Regions from separate parts of the Neobacillus sp. plas4 genome, predicted to be linked through region 2. Evidence: predicted binding sites of a transcription regulator. Region 2 holds the regulator's gene; the other holds the start of a gene.

Region 1 (14,884 bases), 1.6 Mb from region 2:
GTTCTGAAATCTATAAAAATCTAATGGAACTATCGAACTTTACTGTTTTACTAAATGAATCCCTTAGGATCAAACAAAATGATGGAAGCTTCATTTCACTGCTAGGTATAGATGATCAGATGTTGGGGAAACCTGATTTGTCACTAGCTATGAAGCAGGTAACAGAGGATTCGTTTAAACTTTTATTATCTCATGCACCGGATATTGCAGATGAAGCCTCCACTTATCAAATCCATTGGCAGTTAAGCGGTCACAGTCATGGGGGTCAGGTAAAAATACCTTTTATCGGTGCACTCGTTATTCCCCCTTTTGCAAAAAATTATCCCGAAGGTTTTTATTCAATTGGTACCAGTAATCCTTTATCCTTGTATGTAAATCGAGGAATTGGAACTACCCGGCTTCCTTTTCGTTTCATGGCAAAGCCCGAAATAACTGTATTTACATTGGTCTCAGCAAAAACAGATTAAAAATTATCCCTTTACCATGTTGGATAGGGATTTTTTAATTTGGTGGATATAAGTCTTTATTTTCCACAATAATGTTTTTACATTCTTGAATTTCTGTTTTACAATTAAATAATAATAAAAGAATGACCTGATATCAAACTTGGCTTTACGAAACGTAAGCTAGGAAGGAGAACATATTTTGACTTATGTTAGAAAACACCCCTATACAAAAGAAATGCTAACCATTGATCACCTCTCACAAGCTCTCTTTATTGTTAATCGCCATGCTAAGACCGCTCCAAACCCCAAATTCTTATACAAATTAAAGCATGAAACATTAAAGAAACTAATAGAAGATGGAAAAGCAAAGAAAATAGGACTTCATTTTTCTGAAAATCCTCGCAATAGTAAACAGCAATCTGATGTTCTCGTCGAATGTGGTCTTTATACTTTTCATATACCACCTTCAAAGACAGATTTTACAGAGCTTCCCCATTTAGGGAAATTGGACGGCAGTGTTAGAAATCCCAGAACCTCGCTTTCGCTTACCCAAGCAAAAACCATATTACAAACATACACCGGGATAACAGAAGTGGAACCACCGCCCTCCAATCCACGGAAAAACCGACCATATCAAAAACCAATTTTTAAAAAGCTAGGAGAAAGATATACGTAAAGAAACCAGGTTATCCGGCTTCTTTTACGTATATCTTTGTAAGATTTTTGCTACAGTTTTGTGAAAATAATTTTAAACTCTTTCACTAGACATAGACCACGCTGTTTTTTTACTTTGTTTCTAGGCATGCTTGCCATTAATTAATAATTATTCTATAAATCAGAGTATTCATGAAAGCAACGGAAGGATGAACAAAGGGTGGAGCATTTAATTAATAACAAGGTTCAAAATATAGAGGTATCAGGGATAAGGAAATTTTATAATATGGTTTCACACATTGACGATGTTATTTCATTAACGATTGGGCAGCCAGATTTCCAAACACCCGAACATGTTAAGAAGGCTGGACTCCTTGCTATAGAGGAAAATTTCACTTCTTATACTCATAACGCTGGTATCATCGAGCTTCGAATGGCTGCTTGTAATTTCGTTGCCAAGAAATATGACCTTACCTATCAACCAGAGTCTGAAGTAATCGTAACAATGGGGGCAAGTGAAGCAATTGATATTGCCTTTAGAACGATCCTTACGGAAGGCTCAGAGGTTATCCTGCCTGGACCAATTTATCCTGGATATGAACCTATCATTACTATGTGTGGCGCAGTTCCGATTCATGTCGATATAAGGAATAATCAATTCCGATTTAATTTAGAAATGATAAAAACTTATATTACCGATAAAACTCGCTGTATTGTGCTCCCTTATCCTTCTAATCCAACCGGGGTAAGTCTAACAGATGTCGAGTTAAAAGAAATTGCAGATTATCTGCGGGACCGAGATATTTTTGTACTTGCTGATGAAATTTACAGCGAGTTAGTCTATGATCAGCCCCATACTTCAATTGCTTCTTTTCTAAAAGAAAAAACGATTGTCATTAATGGTTTATCAAAATCTCATGCGATGACTGGCTGGCGTATTGGCTTCTTATTTGCACCTGAATACATCACCAAGCACGTGTTAAAGGTTCATCAATACAATGTATCCTGTGCAAACTCAATTGCTCAGAAAGCAGCTTTAGCTGCCTTAACAGAAGGAATTGATGATGCACTTCCAATGAAGAAGGAATATAGCAAAAGACGTGACTATGTTTATAACCGTTTAACCGCGATGGGTCTAAATGTAGTCAAACCGGATGGGGCCTTTTATTTCTTTGTAAAAGTACCAGTTTCAAATCCATTAAATAGTTTTGACTTTGCACTTGAAATGGTTCATCAAGCAAAGGTAGCTGTGGTTCCTGGGAGTGCCTTCTCAGAATATGGTGAAGGTTACTTTCGACTATCCTTTGCCTGTTCACTAGAAACTTTAGAAAAAGGGTTAGACCGAATGGAACAATACCTAAAAAATAAAAACCCTCACTCCTAAAGTGAGGGTTTTTCATCTTTATTATCCTTTATATTGGCCGTTATTTTTAGATGCTTTTTCTTTTTTTGCTTTATCCTTATGGATTTTATTAGTTGCTGCAGAGCCCATCTCATGAGCAAATTCTTCATTTAAGACTGCAGAGTCAAATCCCTTTTTATTTTTTTGCTGCGGGTCATTCTTTTTTGTTCGTTTAGCCATCAAGATTCCTCCTAATTTTACTTCTATCCTAGTTTTTGATAGCTGGAGGAATTTATACGAGTGGTATTAAGACTTCCAATATTTATAAAGAGCCTGGGTTCCACTATTTTCTTCGCCCTTTTCGGCGAGCTGGCTATAAAGTGATTTTGCCAGTGCTAGACCTGGAACCTTCATTTCCATTTGCTGGGCTTCATCTAAAGCAATTTTCATATCCTTAATAAAGTGTTTTATGTAAAATCCTGGTTCAAAATTTCCGTTTAGCATACGTGGAGCGAGGTTACTTAAGGACCAGCTTCCGGCAGCTCCGGTTGTAATACTTTTTAATACAGCTTCAGGGTTTAACCCTGCCTTTTCAGCATAAATGATGGCCTCACAGACACCTATCATGTTTGAGGCAATCGCAATTTGATTGCACATTTTTGTGTGCTGTCCTGCGCCGGCTGTTCCTTGATATACGATATTAGTTCCGAGCAGGTTTAGTAATGGCTTTATTGCTTCAAAATCTTCTTCATGTCCACCAACCATGATCGACAGCTTCGCTTCCTTTGCACCTACATCACCTCCAGAAACAGGGGCATCAATCGTATGAATGCCTTTTTCCTTAGCAGCTTTATATATTTTCAACGCGAGAGATGGTGCTGAGGTCGTCATATCGATCAAAAAGTTTCCTGCCTTACCATTCTTTACAAGTCCATTTTCTCCTAAATAAATCTCCTCTACATCAGTTGGATAGCCAACCATAGTAAAGATAACATCAGCTTTTTGAGCCATTTCCTTTGGTGTATCCACCCAAACAGCGCCTTTTTCTACTAGCTCTCCTGCTTTTTCCTTGGTCCTTGAATATACGATTAGTTGAAAACCAGCTGATAATAAATGTCCTGCCATACTTTTTCCCATAACACCGGTACCAATAAATCCAACCACTGTATTTTCTGTTGTAAACAAATGCATCAATCCCCCACTCTTTTATTTTCTCGTCTTAATTATATAATTGATAACGTAAAAAAACCGGAACTAAGTACTTTCCGGTTCTCGTGCTCAATCTCCAAATTTATGCACAAATATAGTTTCTCCTAGATAAAATCGTAATAAACTATATTCTAAAGCTCTGACGAAAAATTTGTTAAGAAAACACGGCCAAAAACTTCTTGATTATTGTATATTTCGATTGAAACTGCATTATTTTTTTCAATCATTTGCTGCAATTCATGAATGTGTAAGTCCTCTTTTAAAGGAAGCGGATCCATGAAAATATATTTTTCACTTTTTCCCTTTACTTCTAAATATTCTCCATTTAAAACCTGATCCTCACCATAGATGATTTCACGTTTACCTATTGCCGCAGCTAATTGATCATCGTGAATCGTTACTTTGACTTTATATAATTCTTGTCTATCTAAAATTTCATTATTAATCCTAAATCGAAATTGAAGTTCATTGTTTTTTGTTAATAAGGCATCCGCGTAACGGTTTACAATTAATTCTTTAGAAAGCGGAAGCCCGCATCCTGCAATCGTGGTTCCTATTACTAGAATACTGATCAACAAAAACACCATTTTTATACTTCTCCGCATCTTTAAACACTCCTTTATGTTTTTACCTTAACCATAAATTATTGGTAATAAACGTAAAATGAGGTCGATCAGTGAAGAATAACAGAGAGGTTAAATCGCTTTAATCATGCCCCCATCAACTAAAAACGAACTTCCGGTCATATAAGTATTGGCATCAGAAAGGAGGAAGGCTGCAACATTCGCAAATTCTTCCGGAGTTCCATATCTCTTAAGAGGAATGCCTGCTTTCATGGTCAATTCAACTGTTTCGAGATCGATCCCCTGTTTATCTGCATTTATTTGATCTAAATGCTTAACACGATCTGTTGCAATTCGTCCAGGTGCAATTGTATTAATTAGGATATTATACTGAGCTAATTCAGAAGCTAATGTCTTGGAGAGACCAACAATTCCTGTACGAAAGGTATTGGAAAGGATTAACCCTGGTATAGGCTCTTTAATCGAAGAAGAAGCGATATTAAGAATTTTTCCTCCTTGCTGTTTTAAAAAAGGTAATGCCTCACGAATAATACGCACATAGGATAATAAATTTAGTTCAAATGAGTTCTGCCAATCATCATCTGTCAAGTCTTCAAAAGTCCCTGCTGGCGGGCCGCCTGCATTATTGACAAGTAAATGAAGATTTCCAAATACTTCGATGGTGTTTGCTACGAGACGTTTAATATCTTCCGTATTTGTTATATCTGTTCTTTGGAAAGCAACCTTTCCTTTGCCAATTGATTCAAGTTCAGCCGCCTTCTTATTGAGTTTTTCCTCATCACGTCCTGAAATCATTACATTGGTTCCTTCTTTTACCAACGTTTGAGCAATAGCAAATCCCAAACCTTGGCTCGAAGCTATTACAAGTGCTGTTTTCCCGCTAAGATTCAAATCCATCCTTACATCCCCCTTTAATCTGTCTATTACTATTATACTAAAAATTTCCTATAAAAAAGAGACAGATTGTCCTGTCTCTCTAAATAATCTTATTTTGTAGCAGCGTTCACGGCTTCAATTACTTGATCAGTTGTTTGCATATTTAAAACTTGCTTGGCTAGGTTCTCCATTTCGGCTTTGCTCAACTTCTTAATTTGGGAACGTGCTTTTAAAATCGATGTTGCGCTCATTGAAAATTCGTCTAATCCAAGACCAAGAAGAAGAGGAATCGCCGTTTCGTCTCCAGCCATTTCACCACACATACCTGCCCATTTTCCTTCAGCATGTGCAGCATCAATAACCATCTTCACCAATCGAAGAATCGATGGGCTATACGGCTGGTACAGATAGGAAACACGCTGATTCATCCGATCTGCAGCCATAGTATATTGAATTAAATCATTTGTGCCAATACTAAAGAAATCAACTTCTTTTGCAAATTGGTCAGCTAGAACTGCTGTTGATGGGATTTCGACCATTATTCCCAGTTCAATATTATCTGAGACCTTTTGCCCGGAGGCAATAAGTTTTTGTTTTTCATCATCAAGAATACTCTTTGCTTCACGGAATTCATCCAATGTTGCAATCATTGGAAACATAATCTTTAGATTTCCGTAACTGCTTGCTCTTAGAAGCGCCTTAAGCTGGGTACGGAAAATATCCTGTTCTTCTAAACATAAACGAATTGCTCGGAAACCTAAAAATGGATTAAGTTCTTTTGGTAATTGAAGATACGGAAGCTCTTTATCACCGCCGATGTCTAATGTACGAACAACAACCGGCTTCCCCTTCATACCTTCTAATACCGCTTTGTAAGCTTCAAATTGTTCTTCCTCGGTAGGAAGCTGATCTCTTCCCATATAAAGAAATTCAGTTCGGTATAGACCTACGCCTTCACCGCCGTTTTCCACTACTCCCTTTAAATCATTGGGTGTACCAATATTAGCTGCCAATTCAACTTGATGGCCGTCTGCAGATATCGTTTTTTCATTCACTAGCTTTGCCCATTCCATCTTTTGAGCTTCATATTGTTGATGGATGGTACGGTATTCCTCCACTAGTTCAGGAGCAGGGTTAATATGTACTTCACCTTTTAGACCATCGACAATAACTAAATCACCATTTTTAATTTCTTCTGTTGCCGTTTTTGTACCTACTACCGCGGGAATTTCCATAGATCGAGCCATGATAGCAGAATGGGAAGTACGTCCACCAATGTCAGTCGTAAAACCTAAAACGTATTGACGGTTTAATTGGGCTGTGTCAGAAGGAGTTAAATCCTCTGCCACAATAATTACTTCTTCAGCAATCATACTTGGATTTACTAAATGAACACCTAGTAAATGTGAGAGTACCCGTTTTGTAACATCTCGAATATCTGCTGCACGCTCTTTCATATACTCATTTTCCATTTGCTCGAACATCATTACAAACATGTCTGCAGTTTCCTTTAATGCAGCTTCTGCATTCACATTTTCGGACTTAATCTTATCTTCAATCGGACCGTTTAATTCTGGGTCAGTCAGAACCAGTAAATGTGCTTCAAAGATAGCAGCTTTATCTGCACCTAACTCGATTTGGGCACGATCTCGAATGGCTTCCAATTCTACTTTAGTTTTCTCAATTGCTGCCTTATAACGATTTACCTCAGATGTTATGTCTTCTACTGAGTGTTTCTTAAAGGATAAATCTGGTTCAACTAACCGATATGCCTTTGCTATGGCAATGCCATTTGAAGCAGCAATCCCCTGTAGTAATGTCATTACTCAGCCAATCCTTCTTTGTTCAATAATTCTTCTAGACTTCTAAGAGCTTCTTCACTGTCACTTCCATCCGCAGTGATTGAAATATCTGCACCTTTTCCAATACCTAATGACATAACGCCCATAATTGATTTTAAGTTAACTTTTTTTCCTTTATATTCTAAATTGATTTCTGAATCAAATCTGCTTGCCGTTTGTACGAGTAAAGTTGCGGGTCTAGCGTGAATTCCAGTATCAGCTGTTACTTTAAATTGTTTTTCTGCCATGTTAAATCAAACTCCTTCTCATATAGTAAAAAAATATAAAATGGTGCTGGCTAATTACATAAATAACAGATCTAGTCAGGTCAATACTACTGAACTAATTGTTATATTTTCTCCAAAAGGATAGGAAGTATGTAAGCTAGAGCCTCATTTTATTATTGAAATCATACAATTGCTAGGATAACATTTCCATTCTTTACAGACAACCAATAACCATTAAAAAATTGACATTTGGCATTTTAATAGGATCCACCATTTGAAACCACTTTTTATATGATCAAATTTAGCTTCTAGGTTCTTCTAGGTATTGATACAGTACATCCCCGCCACGTTGACCAATACCCCGAAAATGTTTAAAGTCCTCTCTTTTGACCAGGACTTCACGAAATATCATAAAATCTTCCTTTTTTACATAAAACTCTGTTAGCTCGCCAGATTTTAATTTTTCTAAAACATCTATAACAAATTGATCATTCATACTTCTGCACCACCTTATTCATATTTTATAATAACCTATATCGTAGTCAAACATTGAACTCTTTTGTAACCGATTCCATTTTTCTTTTAAATTTTTAAGAAATTAACAAAATTGTCAAATAAAATCCTTTACGAATCATAAAAAGTAGTGCAAACTGTTAGATAAATGAATATATATAGTTTGTCAAGTAAAGGAGAGAGGGATAATTGAGAAAAGCTGAAGTAGGGAATATCATCGAATTCCGCGGCGGGCTAAAAGGGATAGTGGAAAAGGTAAATGAAAATTCTGTAATTGTCGATCTAACTTTAATGGATAATTATCGAGATTTGGAATTGGATCAGCGGACTGTAGTTAACCATAAAAATTATAAAATTGTAAAAGAAAGCGCTTATTAAATTAATAGCTTCATAGAAAAGGCAGCGATTTGCTGCCTTTTCTTATTATTCCTATTTAAAATTTATCTTCCTTTACCAGCTTCTTTTGAAAGCTGTTTAAATGATTTTACTTTTCCGTGCGGGTTTTGGTCTTGTTTACGAACGGTCCATTCACGTTCATGCTGACTTTGGGATTTACTCATTTATTATCCTCCTTCCTTTCTCATTACTATTTTTTTCGATTTTCTTTTGAATTATGATAAAAATCGATCAAAATTGGATTGTAAACATTTCCTTTCATAAATCATTTTTGCTAAAATAAGTTCTATTGCAAGAAAAGCAGAAGCGACCGTTTAGCGGCGTATGGACTGGAGCACTTTGACTGAGATAAAGGAAACACGGAGAACGGAGTGATCCGATGTTGACTTATCGTAGGGAAAAGGGCGAAGTACACTAGCCGCTGGGCGCTGGAGCTAGACAGTTAGAAAGGAGCTTATTAATAAATGAAGAATCGCTTCTTTGACTTGAGGCTTATTATTGGGTACGTTCTTGCCCATGCTCTTATGTATTTTACTTTCTACGATAGAGCGATATTCTGGTATATCTTTACAGGTTCTCTTCTGGTTTTAATCACTTTTGCGATGTTCCAAGAAGATGTTGAAGATCAAGCGTCATTTTTTGTATATATTTCTATAGGTGCTTTTTCTGGAATCCTTCTCTATTTTATATTCTGGCTGGGTGTACAAGGTTTCGACCTCTTAAATCTGCCATTTGAAAAAAGCATTAAGAAGCTCTACCGTTGGTTCGCGCCATCATTATTTTGGCAATATCTTGCACTCATTTTAGTGGCAGCACCTGGTGAAGAACTTTTTTGGCGAGGATTCGTTCAGAAGAGACTCCTGCGTTTTTTTCGTCCATTTGTAAGTATTGTTTTTGGGGCCCTTCTCTATGCCTCAGTCCATATTTATTCAGGAACCTTTACTTTAATGCTGGCAGCATTCCTTTCCGGCCTTATGTGGGGTGCACTATATTTGTGGAAAAAAAGTATGCCCCTGGTGATTGTTTCCCATATTGTTTTTGACATCATGATTTTTATTATACTGCCATTAAAATAGAAAAAGCATCAGTCTATAAATTGGACGATGCTTTTTCTATTTATGGTGTTTTTTTATTATTTAATGGCTTCATCCATAAGAGGACGAAAAAGATAAGACTAATATAGCCAAACAATGGATACAGATTAGACAATAGTTTACTATAGTTAACTAGGCTTATGATATAAGAAACGATGAAAATGGCTGATATGGTAATAGTAGTAGGGACCGTAACGAATTGTTTTAACTGTCGGTCAAGTCCAAATACGTTTCCAATGACAGATGTGAAAATTTCACCATAAATCACTAGGACAAATATCCAATAAAAAAAAGGTGCTACTTGCTTCATAATAATTGCCATCGGTATCTCATAAATCTCTAGATTTGGAAGCATGATTAAGGTTAAATGGCTTGATATTAAGATAAGTGTTAAAGCGGCCCCACCTAATATTCCTCCCCATTTAATCGTCCAATCATCCTTAATTTCATTTGCAATCGGAACTAAGACAGCTTGTGCTAACGCAAGATTTAATGCTGTATATGAAAATGGTGCTAGTATACTTTTCCATCCATCCTCAGCATAAGGAATAAATAATAAGTGATGAATAAAATCTTGCTGTTTAATGGAAAGTACCATTAGCATTAGACTAAAACAAACCATTATAGGAACAACAAATGAATTAACTGCAAATATACCCTTTGTACCTACTAGCATTACTAAAAAGGATAAAATTATCGTGATAAAAACGCCTAAATTCTTCGATAGTCCTAATTGCTCTTCAAATACTGCTCCGGCACCAGCAAGCATAACGGCACATACTCCAAGAAGCATAAATAGCATAATTATATTAATACCCCTGCCTGCCCATTTCCCAAACAAGTGTACATTAAATTCCTGGTACGATACTGCATTTATTTGAGCAGCAATTCTCATCAACTTTGAACCTAATACAATAAGGAGATAGCCGCTCAGTAATATGCTCAAAAACCCAATGAAGCCAAATCGTGAGAAAAACTCAACAATCTCTCTTCCTGTAGCAAATCCCGCACCCACAACTGTACCCACGTAAACTGCGGCGATTTGAAAAGCTGCTGACCAATTCTTTTTCAACTCATCTCCCCCTCAAATACAATATATGAGCAAGGGGACAAACAAAGACGAGCTTTTTTTAATTACGAGCCTTTTTGCAACAGAAAAAATTACCATAGGCATACGACTTGAAAGTCAAAGAAGGTCAAAGTATACTATGTTCATAAGGTCAAATATAGTCAAAGTCAAATAAATATAATTAGGAGGTTTTATATGATGCTGTGTCAATTGTGTAAAGAAAACCAGGCTAATGTTCAACTAAATTTAAATATTAATGGACAACACAGCAATATGAAGCTGTGCCATAAATGTTATACAAACAATAAAAACACTATTCATTCAGGAATGGATCCAAAGATGAACTCCTTTTCTGGTTTTCCATTTAATGATTTATTTTTTAATATGAAGGGCACTGAAAATAACCATTTTAATGGCCAGGCACCCTCTCCACAAAATGGTCTGAATGGAATGGGAGGTTTTATTGATCAATTTGGACGAAATTTAACTCAATTGGCCAAAGCTGGTCTCATTGATCCTGTGATTGGCCGTAATGAAGAGGTTAAAAGAGTCGTTGAAATATTAAATCGTCGTAATAAAAACAATCCGGTCTTAATTGGTGAACCAGGTGTCGGGAAAACCGCTATCGCTGAAGGCCTAGCGATGAAAATTGTTGAAGGAAAGGTACCTGGTAAATTAAGAAATAAAGAAGTTTATTTACTAGATGTTGCTTCCTTGGTCGCGAACACAGGTATACGCGGGCAGTTTGAAGAAAGAATGAAGCAGCTGATAGCAGAATTACAAGATCGTAAAAATATCATTCTTTTCATTGACGAAATACATCTCCTAGTTGGAGCAGGTTCTGCTGAAGGTTCTATGGATGCAGGAAATATATTAAAACCAGCACTTGCACGCGGTGAACTTCAACTTGTCGGTGCAACAACTCTGAAAGAGTACCGTCAAATCGAAAAAGATTCGGCACTAGAACGTCGATTCCAGCCTGTTCAAGTAGCAGAACCTACACCTGAAGAGGCCATTGAAATCCTAACAGGAATTAAGAATAAATATGAGGATTATCATGAAGTAACCTATTCTGAAGCTGCGATTAAAGCATGTGTACAGTTGTCACACCGCTATATCCAGGATCGATTCTTACCTGATAAGGCGATTGACTTACTAGACGAGGCTGGATCTAAATTAAATCTTACTTCAGATGGAAATAGCGTCGAACAGGTGAAGAACCGTTTAAAGGAAATCACAATTCAAAAAGACAGTGCACTTAAAGCCGAAAATTATGAGCTTGCAGCAGCACTTCGGGATGAAGAAACTGAGCTTGAAAAATCCTTAAATGAATCTTCAGAAACCAACAGACCCGTTGTAGATATTTCACATATTCAAGAGATTATTGAACAAAAGACTGGTATACCTGTTGGTAAATTACAAGAGGATGAGCAGCATAAACTTAAGCACTTAGAAGAGAACTTAGCTAAAAAAGTTATTGGTCAGAAGAAAGCTGTCGAGAAGGTCGCTAAGGCTATACGTCGAAGCCGCGCTGGCTTAAAACCAAAGAATCGTCCGATAGGATCATTCCTATTTGTCGGTCCAACTGGGGTCGGTAAAACCGAGCTTACAAAAACACTTGCAGAAGAACTGTTTGGTTCAACTGAGTCAATGATTCGCCTTGATATGAGTGAATATATGGAAAAACACAGTGTTTCAAAATTAATTGGATCACCACCAGGATATGTTGGTCATGACGAAGCAGGACAACTGACTGAAAAGGTCCGCAGAAATCCATATTGCATTATATTATTGGATGAAATTGAAAAAGCGCATCCTGATGTGCAGCATATGTTTTTACAGATTCTTGAGGATGGACGTCTTACAGACAGTCAAGGAAGAACAGTAAGCTTTAAGGATTCTGTTATCATTATGACAAGCAATGCCGGGGTAGGACACAAAACCATTCATGTTGGCTTCGGGACAAATGAAGCAATCGAAGAAGCTTCTATCCTAGATTCTTTGGGCAGCTTTTTCAAGCCAGAGTTTTTAAACCGTTTTGATAGTATTATTGAATTTAACACACTTGAAAAAGAACATATCATGCAAATTGTAGAGTTAATGGTGATTGATCTACAAGAAACCTTAAAAGAACAAAATCTCGAATTTACGATTCACCTAGATGCAAAAGAGAAACTGGCTGAGTTAGGCTATCATCCAGCTTTTGGAGCACGTCCGCTCCGCAGAGTGATTCAAGAGCAATTAGAAGATAAGATTGCGGACTTTATACTGGAGCAGCCAGACGCAAATCGATTATCAGCAATCTTAGAAGACAATGTTTTGAAGGTAATAACAACAGAGACTGCCAACGTATGATAATGAATGAAAAAAGCGAAGCCGCTTAGCTTCGCTTTTCTTTATGATTATAACTTCTGATCTTCAACTGAATTTAACCAGGCTTCAATTTCACCAACAACAGATTGTACACAGCCATCCTCAAAAGGAGAAATTAAATTCGCTTCTTTCACCAGCTTTGTAAATGACATGCTGCCGCCAAGCTTACAAAGACTTACATAATCGTCCCATGCCTCTTCTTGGTTTTCTCTAGAACGCTTCCAGAATTGGAAGGCACAGATTTGAGCTAACGTATAATCAATATAATAGAATGGTGAATTGAAGATGTGGCCTTGGCGCTGCCAGAATCCGCCATTCTCTAAATACGTATTCCCGTCATATTCTTTATGAGGCAAGTACTTTTTCTCTATTTCTCTCCACTGCTGCTTCCGCTCTTTAGGGGTTGCTTCGTAATTTTCATACACCCAATGCTGGAATTCATCAACGGAAACTCCATATGGTAGAAATAATAAAGCATCACTCAAATGTGAGAATTTATATTTATCGGTATCTTCCTTAAAGAAAAGCTGCATCCATGGCCAAGTGAAAAATTCCATACTCATCGAATGAATCTCACACGCCTCATATGTTGGCCAATAATATTCAGGGATTTCAAAATTCCTGCTTGAATAAACCTGGAATGCATGCCCTGCCTCATGTGTCAGCACATCAATATCCCCGGAGGTTCCATTGAAATTAGAAAAAATAAATGGTGCTTTGTAGTTTTCAATATAGGTACAATAGCCGCCGCCAGCTTTTCCCTTCTTCGCGACAAGATCCATTAAGTGGTTATCTTGCATGAATTTGAAAAACTCTCCTGTTTCCTTAGAAAGTTCTTCATACATCTGTTGACCATTTTCAATAATCCATTCAGGGGTCCCTTTTGGTACAGCATTACCTGTTTTATAGTTAAATCCTTCATCAAAATATTTTAGTTGTTCAACCCCAATACGTTCCTGCTGCCGTGCTTTTAATTTGGTCGCTATTGGAACAATAAAGTCCTTAACCTGCTGACGGAAGTTTGCCACCATTTCCGAATTATAGTCAGTTCTCATCATTCGATAATAACCTAGTTCAACAAAGTTTTTATAGCCTAACGTATGAGCAATTTCAGTTCTCACCTTAACAAGGTCATCATAGATTGTGTCAAGCTCTGCTTCATGCTCAGCAAAAAAGCCAAACTTTGCCTCAGATGCCAGTTTTCTAGTTTCTCTGTCTGTAGATTGGGTAAAGGGCTCTAATTGTGCAAGTGTTCTTTCTTCCCCTTCGAAAGGTATCTTTGCTGAAGCAATTAGTTTTGTATACTCTGTTGACAATCGATTTTCCCTTTGAAGCAAAGGTACTATTTCAGGTTTAAAGGTCTTTAATTGTCCTTCAGCAAGCGCGAATAATTGTTTGCCAAATTTAATCTCCAATTCATTGCGGAATTTAGAATTTACAAAAGCCTGATAATATTTCGTCACAAGCCCTTCTATTTCAGGCTGCAGTTCATCCATATAATCCTGTTCGGTTTTATAAAACTCATCGTTTGTATCAACAGAATGGCGAATATAGCACAGATTAAACATCGTTCCAATATCATTTCTTACCTGATTCACTTCGTTCATTGCCAAGATTTGTTCTTCTACTGAAGGTGCACTTGTAAACTTTTGAAGTGCTGATTCAATTCTAGCTTTTACTTCGTCAAGGTTCGGACGGGTATATGTATACTCTTCAAATCTCATTCAAAACATCCCCTTTAAATCAAACTTTTCCACCTATTTCTTTCAACACTAACCATTAATATTCCTTTATGTAAAGGCTCTTTTCTTAACTTTGCAATTTTTTGCAACAAAATTTAATGATTTTGATAAAATTCTGAGAAAACAGCAAAATTTAATAAGAAAAGAGCCAGCAAACTAAAATCTAAAGCGCAAAATTTCTGTTTGCACGTTAAAATCGGCTTTAAGATTTTAACAACATATTTTAAAAATAAGCCTAAATAAAAAAATACGGCAGATGCCGTATTAAAATTTCCCTGCAGGCAACCCAAGTTTTTTTAATAGTTCAATCGCATCCTGTTTTTCAGAATCGGTCAAACTAGACATCAGTGAATGGATCTGCTGGGCATGCTCAGGGAAAATTTCTTGAATAAATTCTTTCCCTTTATCCGTAATTTGGGCATATGTTACCCTTCTATCGTTTGGGCAGGCGATTCTCACTAACAGCCCTTTTTGTTCCAGCTTATCCACCACATAGGTGATACTGCCGCTAGCAAGTA
Region 2 (14,884 bases):
CGTGAGACAGTTCGGTCCCTATCCGTCGTGGGCGCAGGAAATTTGAGAGGAGCTGTCCTTAGTACGAGAGGACCGGGATGGACGCACCGCTGGTGTACCAGTTGTCTTGCCAAAGGCATCGCTGGGTAGCTATGTGCGGACGGGATAAGTGCTGAAAGCATCTAAGCATGAAGCCCCCCTCAAGATGAGATTTCCCATAGCGTCAAGCTAGTAAGAACCCTGAAAGATGATCAGGTTGATAGGTCAGAGGTGGAAGCGCGGTGACGTGTGGAGCTGACTGATACTAATCGTTCGAGGACTTAACCAATTTTTAAAAGATGAACTCGTTTTTACTAAACTTCTTCTGACATTATCTAGTTTTGAGGGAATGAACCTCAATTAAATAGTCTGGCAGCAATGGCGAGAAGGTCACACCCGTTCCCATACCGAACACGGAAGTTAAGCTTCTCAGCGCCGATGGTAGTTGGGACTTTGTCCCTGTGAGAGTAGGACGTTGCCAGGCTGTATTATATGGAGGATTAGCTCAGCTGGGAGAGCATCTGCCTTACAAGCAGAGGGTCGGCGGTTCGATCCCGTCATCCTCCACCATATTTATTCACATAGAGAAGATAATCTTCAATATATGCCGGGGTAGCTCAATTGGTAGAGCAACTGACTTGTAATCAGTAGGTTGGGGGTTCAAGTCCTCTCGCCGGCACCATGCTTTTTTAGCAGGAAAGACATCTGACGATTTCAACTTTTCCTTAACAAAAATTAGGGGATTGTATTCGTACGAGCCATTAGCTCAGTTGGTAGAGCATCTGACTTTTAATCAGAGGGTCGAAGGTTCGAGTCCTTCATGGCTCACCAAAGTTTTTTCGCTAACGCGAAGATAACTTTCCATTTGCGGCAGCAAAAAAATCACAATATGCGGGTGTGGCGGAATTGGCAGACGCACCAGACTTAGGATCTGGCGCCGCAAGGCGTGGGGGTTCGACTCCCTTCACCCGCACTTATGCTTTTTACTATTATAATGCGGAAGTAGTTCAGTGGTAGAACACCACCTTGCCAAGGTGGGGGTCGCGGGTTCGAATCCCGTCTTCCGCTCCATTATTGCCGGGGTGGCGGAACTGGCAGACGCACAGGACTTAAAATCCTGCGGTAGGTGACTACCGTACCGGTTCGATTCCGGTCCTCGGCACCATTTTTAACATGTAAAATAGGTTTATATGCGCCCGTAGCTCAATTGGATAGAGTGTCTGACTACGGATCAGAAGGTTATGGGTTCGACTCCTTTCGGGCGCGCCATATTTTGCGGGAAGTAGCTCAGCTTGGTAGAGCACTTGGTTTGGGACCAAGGGGTCGCAGGTTCGAATCCTGTCTTCCCGACCATTCTTTTACTATAATAAAATTTGGGGCCTTAGCTCAGCTGGGAGAGCGCCTGCTTTGCACGCAGGAGGTCAGCGGTTCGATCCCGCTAGGCTCCACCAAGGTTAATTTCACTCTAGTGAAATTAGATAATAAATTTTGAATAAAGTTATTGACTTTAGGTTAATAACTTGGTAAGATAATAAAGTCGTCTTGAGCGACAAACAAGAATTGTTCGCTGAACTTATAATGAGAAGAAGCGATTCAATGAAGTAGCTTTGTTCTTTGAAAACTAAACAAACAATAACGTCAACAAACAATTTTTTAGTTTTTTAAAAAAAGCTAAGCCAACGTAACAAATGAGCTATATCAACTTTCTTGGAGAGTTTGATCCTGGCTCAGGACGAACGCTGGCGGCGTGCCTAATACATGCAAGTCGAGCGAATCAAGAGGTGCTTGCACCTCTTGATTAGCGGCGGACGGGTGAGTAACACGTGGGCAACCTGCCTGTAAGACTGGGATAACACCGGGAAACCGGTGCTAATACCGGATAATTCTTTCCCTCTCATGAGGGGAAGCTGAAAGTCGGTTTACGCTGACACTTACAGATGGGCCCGCGGCGCATTAGCTAGTTGGTGAGGTAACGGCTCACCAAGGCGACGATGCGTAGCCGACCTGAGAGGGTGATCGGCCACACTGGGACTGAGACACGGCCCAGACTCCTACGGGAGGCAGCAGTAGGGAATCTTCCGCAATGGACGAAAGTCTGACGGAGCAACGCCGCGTGAGCGATGAAGGCCTTCGGGTCGTAAAGCTCTGTTGTTAGGGAAGAACAAGTACCGGAGTAACTGCCGGTACCTTGACGGTACCTAACCAGAAAGCCACGGCTAACTACGTGCCAGCAGCCGCGGTAATACGTAGGTGGCAAGCGTTGTCCGGAATTATTGGGCGTAAAGCGCGCGCAGGCGGTCCTTTAAGTCTGATGTGAAAGCCCACGGCTCAACCGTGGAGGGTCATTGGAAACTGGGGGACTTGAGTACAGAAGAGGAAAGCGGAATTCCACGTGTAGCGGTGAAATGCGTAGAGATGTGGAGGAACACCAGTGGCGAAGGCGGCTTTCTGGTCTGTAACTGACGCTGAGGCGCGAAAGCGTGGGGAGCAAACAGGATTAGATACCCTGGTAGTCCACGCCGTAAACGATGAGTGCTAAGTGTTAGAGGGTTTCCGCCCTTTAGTGCTGCAGCTAACGCATTAAGCACTCCGCCTGGGGAGTACGGCCGCAAGGCTGAAACTCAAAGGAATTGACGGGGGCCCGCACAAGCGGTGGAGCATGTGGTTTAATTCGAAGCAACGCGAAGAACCTTACCAGGTCTTGACATCCTCTGACACTCCTAGAGATAGGACTTTCCCCTTCGGGGGACAGAGTGACAGGTGGTGCATGGTTGTCGTCAGCTCGTGTCGTGAGATGTTGGGTTAAGTCCCGCAACGAGCGCAACCCTTGTTCTTAGTTGCCAGCATTCAGTTGGGCACTCTAAGGAGACTGCCGGTGACAAACCGGAGGAAGGTGGGGATGACGTCAAATCATCATGCCCCTTATGACCTGGGCTACACACGTGCTACAATGGATGGTACAAAGGGCTGCAAGACCGCGAGGTTTAGCCAATCCCATAAAACCATTCTCAGTTCGGATTGTAGGCTGCAACTCGCCTACATGAAGCCGGAATCGCTAGTAATCGCGGATCAGCATGCCGCGGTGAATACGTTCCCGGGCCTTGTACACACCGCCCGTCACACCACGAGAGTTTGTAACACCCGAAGTCGGTGGGGTAACCGTAAGGAGCCAGCCGCCTAAGGTGGGACAGATGATTGGGGTGAAGTCGTAACAAGGTAGCCGTATCGGAAGGTGCGGCTGGATCACCTCCTTTCTAAGGAATATACAGTCCTTGTGGACTGATAAACGTTGACTGTTACTTGTTTGTTTAGTTTTGAGAGTACAATTCTCTCAAAGCTTTTTTTAATCGTTCTTTGAAAACTAGATAATCGTAAGAAGAAGAAACCAAGTAAAAACCGAGTGAATTGCCATTTTAGTTTTTCTCTCTTATTAAATTAAGAGAATAACCATTTAGGTTAAGTTAGAAAGGGCGCACGGTGGATGCCTTGGCACTAGGAGCCGATGAAGGACGGGACTAACACCGATATGCTTCGGGGAGCTGTAAGTAAGCTTTGATCCGGAGATTTCCGAATGGGGGAACCCACTGCTCGTAATGGAGCAGTATCTTTACCTGAATACATAGGGTATTGAAGGCAGACCCGGGGAACTGAAACATCTAAGTACCCGGAGGAAGAGAAAGCAAACGCGATTCCCTGAGTAGCGGCGAGCGAAACGGGACATAGCCCAAACCAAGAGGCTTGCCTCTTGGGGTTGTAGGACACTCAACATGGAGTTACAAAGGAACGGGGTAGATGAAGCGGTCTGGAAAGGCCCGTCATAGAAGGTAAAAACCCTGTAGTTGAAACTTCGTTCCCTCCTGAGTGGATCCTGAGTACGGCCGGACACGAGAAATCCGGTCGGAAGCTGGGAGGACCATCTCCCAAGGCTAAATACTCCCTAGTGACCGATAGTGAACCAGTACCGTGAGGGAAAGGTGAAAAGCACCCCGGAAGGGGAGTGAAATAGATCCTGAAACCGTGTGCCTACAAGTAGTCAGAGCCCGTTCATGGGTGATGGCGTGCCTTTTGTAGAATGAACCGGCGAGTTACGATCCCATGCAAGGTTAAGTTGAAGAGACGGAGCCGCAGCGAAAGCGAGTCTGAATAGGGCGAATAAGTATGTGGTCGTAGACCCGAAACCAGGTGATCTACCCATGTCCAGGGTGAAGTCCAGGTAACACTGGATGGAGGCCCGAACCCACGCACGTTGAAAAGTGCGGGGATGAGGTGTGGGTAGCGGAGAAATTCCAATCGAACTTGGAGATAGCTGGTTCTCTCCGAAATAGCTTTAGGGCTAGCCTCACGTTGTAAGAGTCTTGGAGGTAGAGCACTGTTTGGACTAGGGGCCCTCATCGGGTTACCGAATTCAGACAAACTCCGAATGCCAAAGACTTATCCGTGGGAGTCAGACTGCGAGTGATAAGATCCGTAGTCAAAAGGGAAACAGCCCAGACCACCAGCTAAGGTCCCAAAGTTTACGTTAAGTGGAAAAGGATGTGGAGTTGCTTAGACAACCAGGATGTTGGCTTAGAAGCAGCCACCATTTAAAGAGTGCGTAATAGCTCACTGGTCGAGTGACTCTGCGCCGAAAATGTACCGGGGCTAAACGTAACACCGAAGCTGTGGATTGACATCTACGATGTCAGTGGTAGGAGAGCGTTCTAAGGGCGTTGAAGCTAGACCGTAAGGACTGGTGGAGCGCTTAGAAGTGAGAATGCCGGTATGAGTAGCGAAAGATGGGTGAGAATCCCATCCACCGTATGCCTAAGGTTTCCTGAGGAAGGCTCGTCCTCTCAGGGTTAGTCGGGACCTAAGCCGAGGCCGAAAGGCGTAGGCGATGGACAACAGGTTGATATTCCTGTACCACCTCTTTATCGTTTGAGTGATGGGGGGACGCAGGAGGATAGGGTAAGCGCACTGTTGGATATGTGCGTGTAAGCAGGTAGGCTGGTGAATAGGAAAATCCGTTCACCGTAAGGCTGAGCTGTGATGCCGAGGGAAATATAGTACCGAAGTTCCTGATTCCACACTGCCAAGAAAAGCCTCTAGCGAGATAAAAGGTGCCCGTACCGCAAACCGACACAGGTAGGCGAGGAGAGAATCCTAAGGTGAGCGAGAGAACTCTCGTTAAGGAACTCGGCAAAATGACCCCGTAACTTCGGGAGAAGGGGTGCTTTTTGAGGTGAATAGCCTCGAAGAGCCGCAGTGAATAGGCCCAGGCGACTGTTTAGCAAAAACACAGGTCTCTGCGAAGCCGCAAGGCGAAGTATAGGGGCTGACGCCTGCCCGGTGCTGGAAGGTTAAGAGGAGGGGTTAGCTCTAAGCGAAGCTCTGAATCGAAGCCCCAGTAAACGGCGGCCGTAACTATAACGGTCCTAAGGTAGCGAAATTCCTTGTCGGGTAAGTTCCGACCCGCACGAAAGGCGTAACGATCTGGGCACTGTCTCAACGAGAGACTCGGTGAAATTATACTACCTGTGAAGATGCAGGTTACCCGCGACAGGACGGAAAGACCCCGTGGAGCTTTACTGTAGCCTGATATTGAATTTTGGTACAGCTTGTACAGGATAGGTAGGAGCCTGAGAAGCCGGAGCGCCAGCTTCGGTGGAGGCGTCGGTGGGATACTACCCTGGCTGTATTGAAATTCTAACCCTCACCCCTGATCGGGGTGGGAGACAGTGTCAGGTGGGCAGTTTGACTGGGGCGGTCGCCTCCTAAAGAGTAACGGAGGCGCCCAAAGGTTCCCTCAGAATGGTTGGAAATCATTCGCAGAGTGTAAAGGCACAAGGGAGCTTGACTGCGAGACCTACAAGTCGAGCAGGGACGAAAGTCGGGCTTAGTGATCCGGTGGTTCCGCATGGAAGGGCCATCGCTCAACGGATAAAAGCTACCCCGGGGATAACAGGCTTATCTCCCCCAAGAGTCCACATCGACGGGGAGGTTTGGCACCTCGATGTCGGCTCATCGCATCCTGGGGCTGTAGTCGGTCCCAAGGGTTGGGCTGTTCGCCCATTAAAGCGGTACGCGAGCTGGGTTCAGAACGTCGTGAGACAGTTCGGTCCCTATCCGTCGTGGGCGCAGGAAATTTGAGAGGAGCTGTCCTTAGTACGAGAGGACCGGGATGGACGCACCGCTGGTGTACCAGTTGTCTTGCCAAAGGCATCGCTGGGTAGCTATGTGCGGACGGGATAAGTGCTGAAAGCATCTAAGCATGAAGCCCCCCTCAAGATGAGATTTCCCATAGCGTCAAGCTAGTAAGAACCCTGAAAGATGATCAGGTTGATAGGTCAGAGGTGGAAGCGCGGTGACGTGTGGAGCTGACTGATACTAATCGTTCGAGGACTTAACCAATTTTTAAAAGATGAACTCGTTTTTACTAAACTTCTTCTGACATTATCTAGTTTTGAGGGAATGAACCTCAATTAAATAGTCTGGCAGCAATAGCGAGAAGGTCACACCCGTTCCCATACCGAACACGGAAGTTAAGCTTCTCAGCGCCGATGGTAGTTGGGACTTTGTCCCTGTGAGAGTAGGACGTTGCCAGGCAAATGAAGCACAACCTGATTAGGGTTGTGTTTTTTTGTGTTATTTGGATGTTTAAAGGGTGGAGACAGAATAGTTATAGAAGATTCATGCCCGTATGATGGTGTTTTACTAAAAAGAGGAACGAATGTTGGTTATTCGTGCCCATGCGGTGGTGTTTTACTAAAAAGAGGTAACAAAAGCTGGCTATTCGTGCCCGTGCGGGGGCATTTTTATTGAAAAGGGGAACGATAGTCGGAGAATTATGTAATCTGATTTCCAAAAGAGGTCATAATTAAGGTTTGAGGGAATCAGAACCCCAATGTGATTCCCTCAAACCTGATTTTCCCACGAGAGAGGGAACCAAGCCAACTCTTTGATTCCCTCAAACCTGATTTTCCCCACGATAGAGAGAACCAAGCCAACTCTTTGATTCCCTCAAACCTGATTTTCCCACGATAAAGGGAACCAAGCCACTCTTTGATTCCCTCAAGCTTAATTCTCCCACGATAAAGGGAATCAAAAGCCACAAAGCTCCTCCACCCCCTACAAATTACCTAAAAACTAATTTAACAGGTTTCACACACGCGAAATATGGAGAAAATCATTAGTAGCAGTTGTTTGCAACTACATAAAATTTTCAGTATAATTAAAGTCAAAGATAGTCAAAGTCAGATGAAGGAGGTGGGAAGATGAGGAACATCTCCGATATTATCGAAAAGTATTTGAAGCAAGTGCTAGAAATGAGTGAGCAAGAGCATGTTGAAATAAAGCGCAGTGAAATTGCTGATAAATTTCAATGTGTTCCTTCACAAATCAATTATGTCATTAATACACGCTTTACCATTGAACGAGGATATATCGTAGAAAGTAAACGCGGGGGAGGCGGATATATTCGAATTATGAAGGTTCAGTCACATGATTTAGTTGACGTAATCGATCATTTACTATCACTCTTTGATAATCGTATTGCACAGTCTACGGCAGAAGATGTTATCTATAGACTAGTCCATGAGGAGATAATCACAAAAAGAGAAGCGAAAATTATGTTAAGTGTTATTGATCGTTCAGTCTTATATATTGATCTTCCATTCCGAGATGAACTTAGAGCTAGAATGTTAAAAGCAATGTTAACATCATTGAAATATAAATAATATATACCAGCTAGAGAGGTGAAATAAAAAATGATTTGCCAGGAATGTAATCAAAGGCCTGCTGCACTGCATTTTACAAAAATCATCAACGGTGAAAAAACGGAAGTTAATCTTTGCGAAAAGTGTGCCCATGAAAAGGGCGAGATGTTTATGATTACTGGAGGATCTGGTTTTACTTTTAATAACCTATTAGCAGGTCTATTAAATATAGATACTACTGTTCAAAAGCAAAATCAAAATACGTTCCATCAGGAAGAAATTCTCCAGTGTAATGTATGTTCGATGACCTTTCCGCAATTCATCAAAGTGGGGCGTTTCGGATGTGCCCATTGTTATGAGACATTTCATGAGCAGCTTCCGCCAGTTTTAAAGAGACTTCACAGCGGGAATTGGTCACATAGCGGTAAAATACCGAAAAGAATAGGTGGAGGTATTCACCTAAAAAAACAAGTAGAAAATCTAAAAAGTGAACTAAAAGAATTAATCCAACAAGAAGAATTTGAGAAAGCTGCTCAGATCCGAGACGAAATCCGAACACTTGAAAAAGAATTACCGGGCAGCAATAAGGGAGGGGAATAACGTGTCGCTTGAACGCTTTATTAGTCAAGCAGTCAGCTCATGGATGAGCGAGGAGGGACCTGATTCAGATATTGTCCTTAGTTCCCGAATCCGTTTAGCCCGAAACTTTGAGAATGTAAAATTTCCAACATTATTTTCCCACGAAGAAGCACAATCCATTATTTTAAGGATGGAAGAAATACTCCGTGAATCAAATTTTTCAAAGTTTGGGCAAATGGAATTACTAAAAATTGATGAATTACAGCCTTTACAAAAAAGGGTGTTAGTAGAAAAGCATTTGATTAGTCCAAATTTAGCAGAGGATTCACCATATGGTGCAGTTCTTTTAACCGAAAATGAAGAAGTTAGTATTATGATTAATGAAGAGGATCATATCCGCATTCAATGTTTATTTCCAGGACTGCAATTAACAGAGGCTTTGGCCGCAGCAAATGAATTGGACGATTGGCTTGAGAGTTTTATTCACTTTGGTTTTGATGAGAAGCACGGATATCTTACAAGCTGCCCTACGAATGTAGGTACCGGTCTCCGAGCTTCAGTCATGATGCATTTGCCAGGGCTTATTTTGACCCAGCAAATAAATCGTATCATTCCGGCCATTAATCAGCTGGGATTGGTTGTAAGAGGGATCTATGGTGAGGGGAGTGAAGCGCTCGGCAATATATTTCAAATCTCCAATCAAATTACATTAGGAAAGTCAGAGGAAGATATTTGCCGTGACCTAAAAGGTGTTGTAAGCCAGTTAATTTCACAAGAAAGGTCTGCACGTGAAGCATTACGCAAAACTTCGAACATACAATTAGAAGATAGAGTATTCCGATCTTATGGTGTGTTATCCAATAGCAGGATCATTGAAACGAAAGAGGCTGCAAAGTGCTTATCTGATCTTCGCTTAGGTATTGATATGGGATACATTGATAATCTCCCTAAGAATATTTTAAATGAATTAATGATTTTAACGCAGCCAGGATTCCTGCAGCAATACGCAGGCGGGCATTTAAGACCAAATGAAAGAGATATAAGACGAGCAGCCCTAATTCGAGAACGACTAAAAATGGAGCAAGATAAAAGGTGAGGAGGAATGGAATATGATGTTTGGCCGTTTTACTGAGAGAGCTCAAAAGGTATTAGCTTTAGCACAAGAGGAAGCAATTAGACTAGGACACAACAATATTGGAACTGAGCATATTTTATTAGGTTTAGTCCGTGAGGGAGAAGGCATTGCTGCAAAAGCGCTTTATGGGCTTGGACTAGGTTCTGAGAAAATTCAAAAGGAAGTAGAATCGTTAATCGGAAAGGGCCAGGAAGCATCCCAAACGATCCACTACACACCTAGAGCGAAAAAGGTTATTGAATTATCTATGGATGAGGCTAGAAAATTAGGACATTCTTATGTTGGTACAGAGCATATTCTCCTTGGCTTAATCCGTGAAGGAGAAGGTGTAGCAGCAAGAGTTCTTAATAACCTAGGAGTAAGTTTGAATAAAGCACGTCAACAGGTACTTCAATTGCTAGGCAGTAATGAATCTGGCGGACATCAGGGAGGGACCTCAGTCAGCGCAAATACTCCAACTCTCGACAGTCTAGCTAGAGATTTAACGTCAATCGCTAGAGAAGGAAGCTTGGACCCTGTCATTGGAAGAAGTAAAGAAATTCAGCGTGTTATTGAAGTGTTAAGCCGTCGTACAAAAAACAACCCAGTTTTAATTGGTGAACCAGGTGTCGGTAAAACAGCTATTGCTGAAGGACTTGCACAACAAATTGTGAATAACGAGGTTCCAGAGATTCTTCGTGATAAGCGAGTTATGACATTAGATATGGGAACAGTTGTAGCTGGTACCAAATATCGTGGAGAATTTGAAGATCGTTTGAAAAAGGTTATGGATGAAATTCGCCAGGCTGGCAATATCATTCTTTTTATCGATGAATTGCACACATTAATTGGAGCAGGTGGAGCAGAAGGTGCGATTGACGCTTCTAACATCTTAAAGCCATCCCTAGCACGTGGCGAGCTTCAATGTATTGGAGCCACTACGCTGGATGAATATCGTAAGTATATTGAAAAAGATGCCGCACTAGAACGCCGCTTCCAGCCAATTCGTGTGGATGAGCCAACAGCTGAGGAGTCGGTCAGAATACTAGAAGGTCTTCGAGATCGTTATGAAGCGCATCACCGTGTTTCCATTACAGATGAGGCTATTGAAGCAGCGGTAAAGCTGTCTGACCGCTATATTTCTGACCGTTTTCTCCCAGATAAAGCAATCGACTTAATTGATGAAGCTGGGTCAAAAGTCCGTTTACGTTCTTATACAACACCGCCAAATTTGAAAGAATTAGAAGTGAAGCTTGATGAAGTTCGTAAGGAGAAAGATTCTGCTGTTCAAAGCCAAGAATTTGAAAAAGCAGCGTCCTTGAGGGATACAGAACAGCGCCTACGTGAGCAGTTGGAAGAAACGAAGAAGACATGGAAAGAAAAGCAAGGGAAAGAAAACAGTGAAGTTACAGTTGAGGATATTGCGAGTGTTGTTGCAAGCTGGACCGGAATACCTGTCTCTAAGCTAGCTCAAACAGAAACCGCAAAATTACTTAATTTAGAAGAAATTCTTCATTCCCGAGTCATTGGTCAGGAGGAAGCGGTTAAGGCTGTTGCCAAAGCGGTTCGTCGTGCAAGGGCAGGTTTAAAGGATCCAAAACGCCCAATTGGTTCTTTTGTTTTCCTTGGCCCTACTGGTGTAGGTAAAACTGAGTTAGCTCGAGCACTTGCTGAAGCCATGTTTGGTGATGAGGATGCCATGATTCGAATCGATATGTCGGAGTACATGGAAAAGCATTCTACATCCAGACTGGTTGGATCTCCTCCAGGGTATGTTGGTTATGAAGAAGGTGGTCAACTAACGGAGAAGGTAAGAAGAAAGCCGTATTCCGTTATCCTGCTCGATGAAATTGAAAAGGCACACCCTGATGTATTTAATATTTTATTACAAGTTCTAGAAGACGGTCGCTTAACGGATTCTAAAGGAAGAACCGTTGATTTCCGTAATACCGTTCTGATCATGACCTCCAACGTAGGAGCCGAAGCATTAAAACGTAATAAGTATGTTGGTTTTAATATTCAAGATGGAGAACAGAATTATAAGGATATGAAGGGAAAAGTAATGGAAGAATTGAAAAAGGCCTTCCGTCCAGAATTCTTAAACCGTATTGATGAAATTATTGTCTTCCATGCTTTAGAGAAAAAGCATCTTGGAGAAATTGTTACACTGTTATCTGACCAGCTTGTGAAACGTCTCCAAGAGCAAAATATATCTTTAGAGCTTACGGAAGCTGCTAAGGATAAAATATCGATTGAGGGCTACGACCCAGAATACGGTGCCCGCCCATTACGCAGGGCTATTCAGAAGCATATTGAAGACCGTCTCTCTGAAGAATTGCTCAGAGGTACAGTTTTAACAGGTCAGCATGTTATAGTTGATGTGGATAATGGTGAATTCTTAGTTAGAACTGCTGAGAAAACTACTCTAACTAAATAACCATTACTGACTTTTAAGAAAAACTAAAGGGGTACACGAAACAAGTTTGACCGTGTACCTCTTTTTATATTTGGCTGTTTTCGTAGATTATTGTTAAAATCTTAAAGCCGATTTTAACGTGAAAATAGTTATTTGTGCTTTTGAATAAATTTTGCAGCTCTTTCAAAAAATGCTATTTTCTGCAGGAATTAAGTACAAACATTAAATTTTGTTTAAATAGTAATAATATAAGAAAAGAGCCTTGTATTTAGAGTAGGAGAAGATAGAAATGGCCAAACGCAAAACGAAGTTCATGTGTCAGGAGTGCGGGTATGAATCTCCTAAATGGATGGGAAAATGCCCTGGATGCGGGCAATGGAACAAAATGGTGGAGGAAGTGGAGGTAACAGGTGGAAATAGAAGGGGTGCCTTTGCTCATTCTCAGGGAGGTTCTACAATCCTCTCCAAGCCAACCCCTATTACAGCAGTTGAATCCCTGTCTGAACCTAGGATTCTTACCGACTTACAAGAACTTAATCGTGTATTAGGCGGTGGAGTGGTAAAGGGTTCACTGGTATTAATTGGTGGTGACCCTGGTATCGGTAAATCAACCCTGCTTCTGCAAGTATCATCTCAACTGGCGAATAAAGGGAATAAAGTCTTATACATATCCGGCGAGGAATCCTTGAGACAAACGAAGCTCCGTGCGGAAAGGCTGGGAGTCCAGTCTGAAAACCTGCTTGTGTATTCTGAAACCAATTTAGAAGAAATAAACCGAAATATTGAAAGTACGAGCCCCAGCTTTGTTATTATTGATTCTATACAAACTGTGTTTCATCCGGAAGTAACTTCTGCGCCAGGCAGCGTTTCACAGGTTCGCGAGTGTACCTCTGAGTTAATGAGAATAGGGAAAACAAATGGGATTGCTATTTTCATTGTTGGTCATGTAACAAAAGAAGGATCGATTGCCGGACCAAGACTACTAGAGCATATGGTAGATACCGTTCTTTATTTTGAAGGGGAACGCCACCATACGTATCGAATTCTGCGGGCGGTAAAGAATCGTTTTGGATCAACAAACGAAATGGGAATTTTTGAAATGAAGGAATTTGGGCTTGATGAAGTGGCAAACCCATCTGAGATTTTCCTTGAAGAAAGATCACAAGGTGCAGCGGGTTCAACGGTGGTAGCCTCCATGGAGGGTACACGTCCGGTACTTGTTGAAATTCAAGCTTTAATCTCGCCAACAAGTTTTGGGAATCCAAGAAGAATGGCAACAGGGATTGATCATAATCGTGTTCCATTGTTAATGGCTGTATTAGAAAAGCGAATGGGCATGCTGCTTCAGAATCAGGATGCATACCTGAAGGTGGCTGGCGGGGTAAAATTAGATGAACCTGCTATTGATTTAGCAATCTGTGTAAGTATTGCTTCCAGCTTTCGAGATAAACCTACGAGGGCAACAGATTGTATTATCGGTGAGGTTGGGCTGACTGGTGAAGTAAGAAGAGTCTCTAGAATTGAACAGCGCGTTCAGGAGGCTGCAAAGTTAGGCTTTGAACGTGTCATTTTACCTGCTAATAATTTGAGCGGCTGGCAATCTCCGAAAGGTGTAGAGTTAATTGGTGTATCTACTGTAGCTGAAGCCTTAAAAGCAGCGTTGGGAGTGTAGTAGATGGAAAATAGAAAGCTGGGTGAACAAGCCGTAAGCGAGGTTTTACAGTTTATTGCCCCGGGTACACCTATTCGTGAAGGAATCGATAATGTGCTTAGGGCAAATACCGGCGGGCTGATTGTAATTGGGTACAATGATAAGGTTAAAAGTATCGTGGATGGTGGTTTCCAAATCAATTGTCCGTTTTCTCCAAGCTATCTATATGAGTTAGCAAAGATGGATGGGGCAATTATCCTGAATGAAGCAGGGAATACCATTTTAATTGCGAATGCTCAGCTTGCACCTGATTCAGATATTCCTGCTTCGGAAACGGGCATGAGGCATCGTACAGCTGAAAGGGTAGCGAGACAAACAAAGGCACTTGTTATTGCTATTTCTCAAAGAAGAAATGTAATCACGCTCTATCAAGGAAATTTCCGGTATGCACTTAAAGATATTTCTGTCATTCTAACGAAGGCGAATCAGGCTATTCAAATGCTAGAAAAGTATAAATCAGTCCTCGAGAGAAGCATCGCAAATTTGAGTATTTTAGAGTTTGAGGAGTCCGTTACCTATAACGATTTTCTTCTTGTTCTGCACCGATTCGAAATGGTGTTAAGAATAAAAAATGAACTGATTACGTACTTAAACGAGCTCGGTACTGAGGGCAGACTGATTCGTCTGCAAATGAACGAAATTTTAACGGACCTAGAAGAAGAGACAGCCCTTATTATTAAAGATTATGCTTTGGATAGGGATATAAAGGCAAGAGATGTCCTTAAACGAATGCAGACAGTCACCAGTAATGGATCATTAGATGATATTACGATTTTAAAACTAATGGGTTATCAAGGATATATTCCGTTAGATGAAAGTAAACAACCTCGTGGGTATCGGATTTTGAACAAAATACCTCGTCTTCCAATGGTGATTATTGAAAATATCATTAACAGCTTTAGTGAGTTTTCCGCAATCGTCTCAGCAAGTGTTGAAAATTTAGACGATGTTGAAGGCATAGGAGAAATTCGCGCAAAAAAAATCAAGGAAGGCTTAAAGTTAATTAAAGATCGCTTATATACGGAGCGACAAATATAAGTTTTTTAAATTTCCATTTGTTGACAGGAGATTTCTCGAGTGCTACCCTATGAAGTGAAAATTATAACGATTTATTTTAACCATTTTGACAAAATAATCGACAAACAAAGGTTTCAATTTTGGGAATATGTTTATAATGAGTAGAGGAGGTGAAGGAATGTTAAGACGTATTGTGCAAGCATGTTTTCTCATAACTGGCGGTACGCTTGGAATATTGTTAATTCCGCAACTGCTAAAATTAATTAATTTTGATGACATTCCAATAATCAGTAACTCATATGCAGCAGCTATTATAGGTGCAATTATTTTTTATC

What was found. Region 2 encodes CtsR, which represses protease genes until heat stress. Its sites were predicted from a motif close to ATGGTCAATAAAGGTCAAACA; they were not measured.
Region 1: a site for CtsR is predicted at 10,365-10,385, ahead of AC2TFD_RS08470 (ATP-dependent Clp protease ATP-binding subunit). Genes of this name have one in related genera too.

Annotation. Positions count from the first base shown of each region.
Region 1 covers NZ_CM170152.1:1,685,380-1,700,263, reverse strand. The annotation lists gene AC2TFD_RS08540 (metallophosphoesterase) at 1-467, shown strand, start outside; gene AC2TFD_RS08535 (YkyB family protein) at 682-1,122, shown strand; gene AC2TFD_RS08530 (aminotransferase A) at 1,321-2,484, shown strand; gene AC2TFD_RS08525 (hypothetical protein) at 2,506-2,682, opposite strand; gene AC2TFD_RS08520 (NAD(P)-dependent oxidoreductase) at 2,749-3,627, opposite strand; gene AC2TFD_RS08515 (hypothetical protein) at 3,783-4,256, opposite strand; gene AC2TFD_RS08510 (SDR family oxidoreductase) at 4,347-5,132, opposite strand; gene ptsP (phosphoenolpyruvate--protein phosphotransferase) at 5,222-6,934, opposite strand; gene AC2TFD_RS08500 (phosphocarrier protein HPr) at 6,934-7,200, opposite strand; gene AC2TFD_RS08495 (hypothetical protein) at 7,481-7,675, opposite strand; gene AC2TFD_RS08490 (YkvS family protein) at 7,882-8,070, shown strand; gene AC2TFD_RS08485 (DUF6254 family protein) at 8,133-8,252, opposite strand; gene AC2TFD_RS08480 (CPBP family intramembrane glutamic endopeptidase) at 8,553-9,164, shown strand; gene AC2TFD_RS08475 (YkvI family membrane protein) at 9,205-10,254, opposite strand; gene AC2TFD_RS08470 (ATP-dependent Clp protease ATP-binding subunit) at 10,450-12,606, shown strand; gene AC2TFD_RS08465 (M3 family oligoendopeptidase) at 12,654-14,348, opposite strand; gene AC2TFD_RS08460 (MarR family winged helix-turn-helix transcriptional regulator) at 14,631-14,884, opposite strand, start outside.
Region 2 covers NZ_CM170152.1:133,616-148,499, forward strand. The annotation lists rRNA gene AC2TFD_RS00610 (23S ribosomal RNA) at 1-307, shown strand, start outside; rRNA gene rrf (5S ribosomal RNA) at 387-502, shown strand; tRNA gene AC2TFD_RS00620 (tRNA-Val) at 513-588, shown strand; tRNA gene AC2TFD_RS00625 (tRNA-Thr) at 625-700, shown strand; tRNA gene AC2TFD_RS00630 (tRNA-Lys) at 774-849, shown strand; tRNA gene AC2TFD_RS00635 (tRNA-Leu) at 910-991, shown strand; tRNA gene AC2TFD_RS00640 (tRNA-Gly) at 1,015-1,089, shown strand; tRNA gene AC2TFD_RS00645 (tRNA-Leu) at 1,095-1,183, shown strand; tRNA gene AC2TFD_RS00650 (tRNA-Arg) at 1,211-1,287, shown strand; tRNA gene AC2TFD_RS00655 (tRNA-Pro) at 1,295-1,371, shown strand; tRNA gene AC2TFD_RS00660 (tRNA-Ala) at 1,394-1,469, shown strand; rRNA gene AC2TFD_RS00665 (16S ribosomal RNA) at 1,723-3,272, shown strand; rRNA gene AC2TFD_RS00670 (23S ribosomal RNA) at 3,473-6,408, shown strand; rRNA gene rrf (5S ribosomal RNA) at 6,488-6,603, shown strand; gene AC2TFD_RS00680 (CtsR family transcriptional regulator) at 7,272-7,733, shown strand; gene mcsA (protein-arginine kinase activator protein McsA) at 7,764-8,312, shown strand; gene mcsB (protein-arginine kinase McsB) at 8,314-9,387, shown strand; gene clpC (ATP-dependent protease ATP-binding subunit ClpC) at 9,401-11,842, shown strand; gene radA (DNA repair protein RadA) at 12,111-13,493, shown strand; gene disA (DNA integrity scanning diadenylate cyclase DisA) at 13,497-14,570, shown strand; gene AC2TFD_RS00710 (PIN/TRAM domain-containing protein) at 14,728-14,884, shown strand, end outside.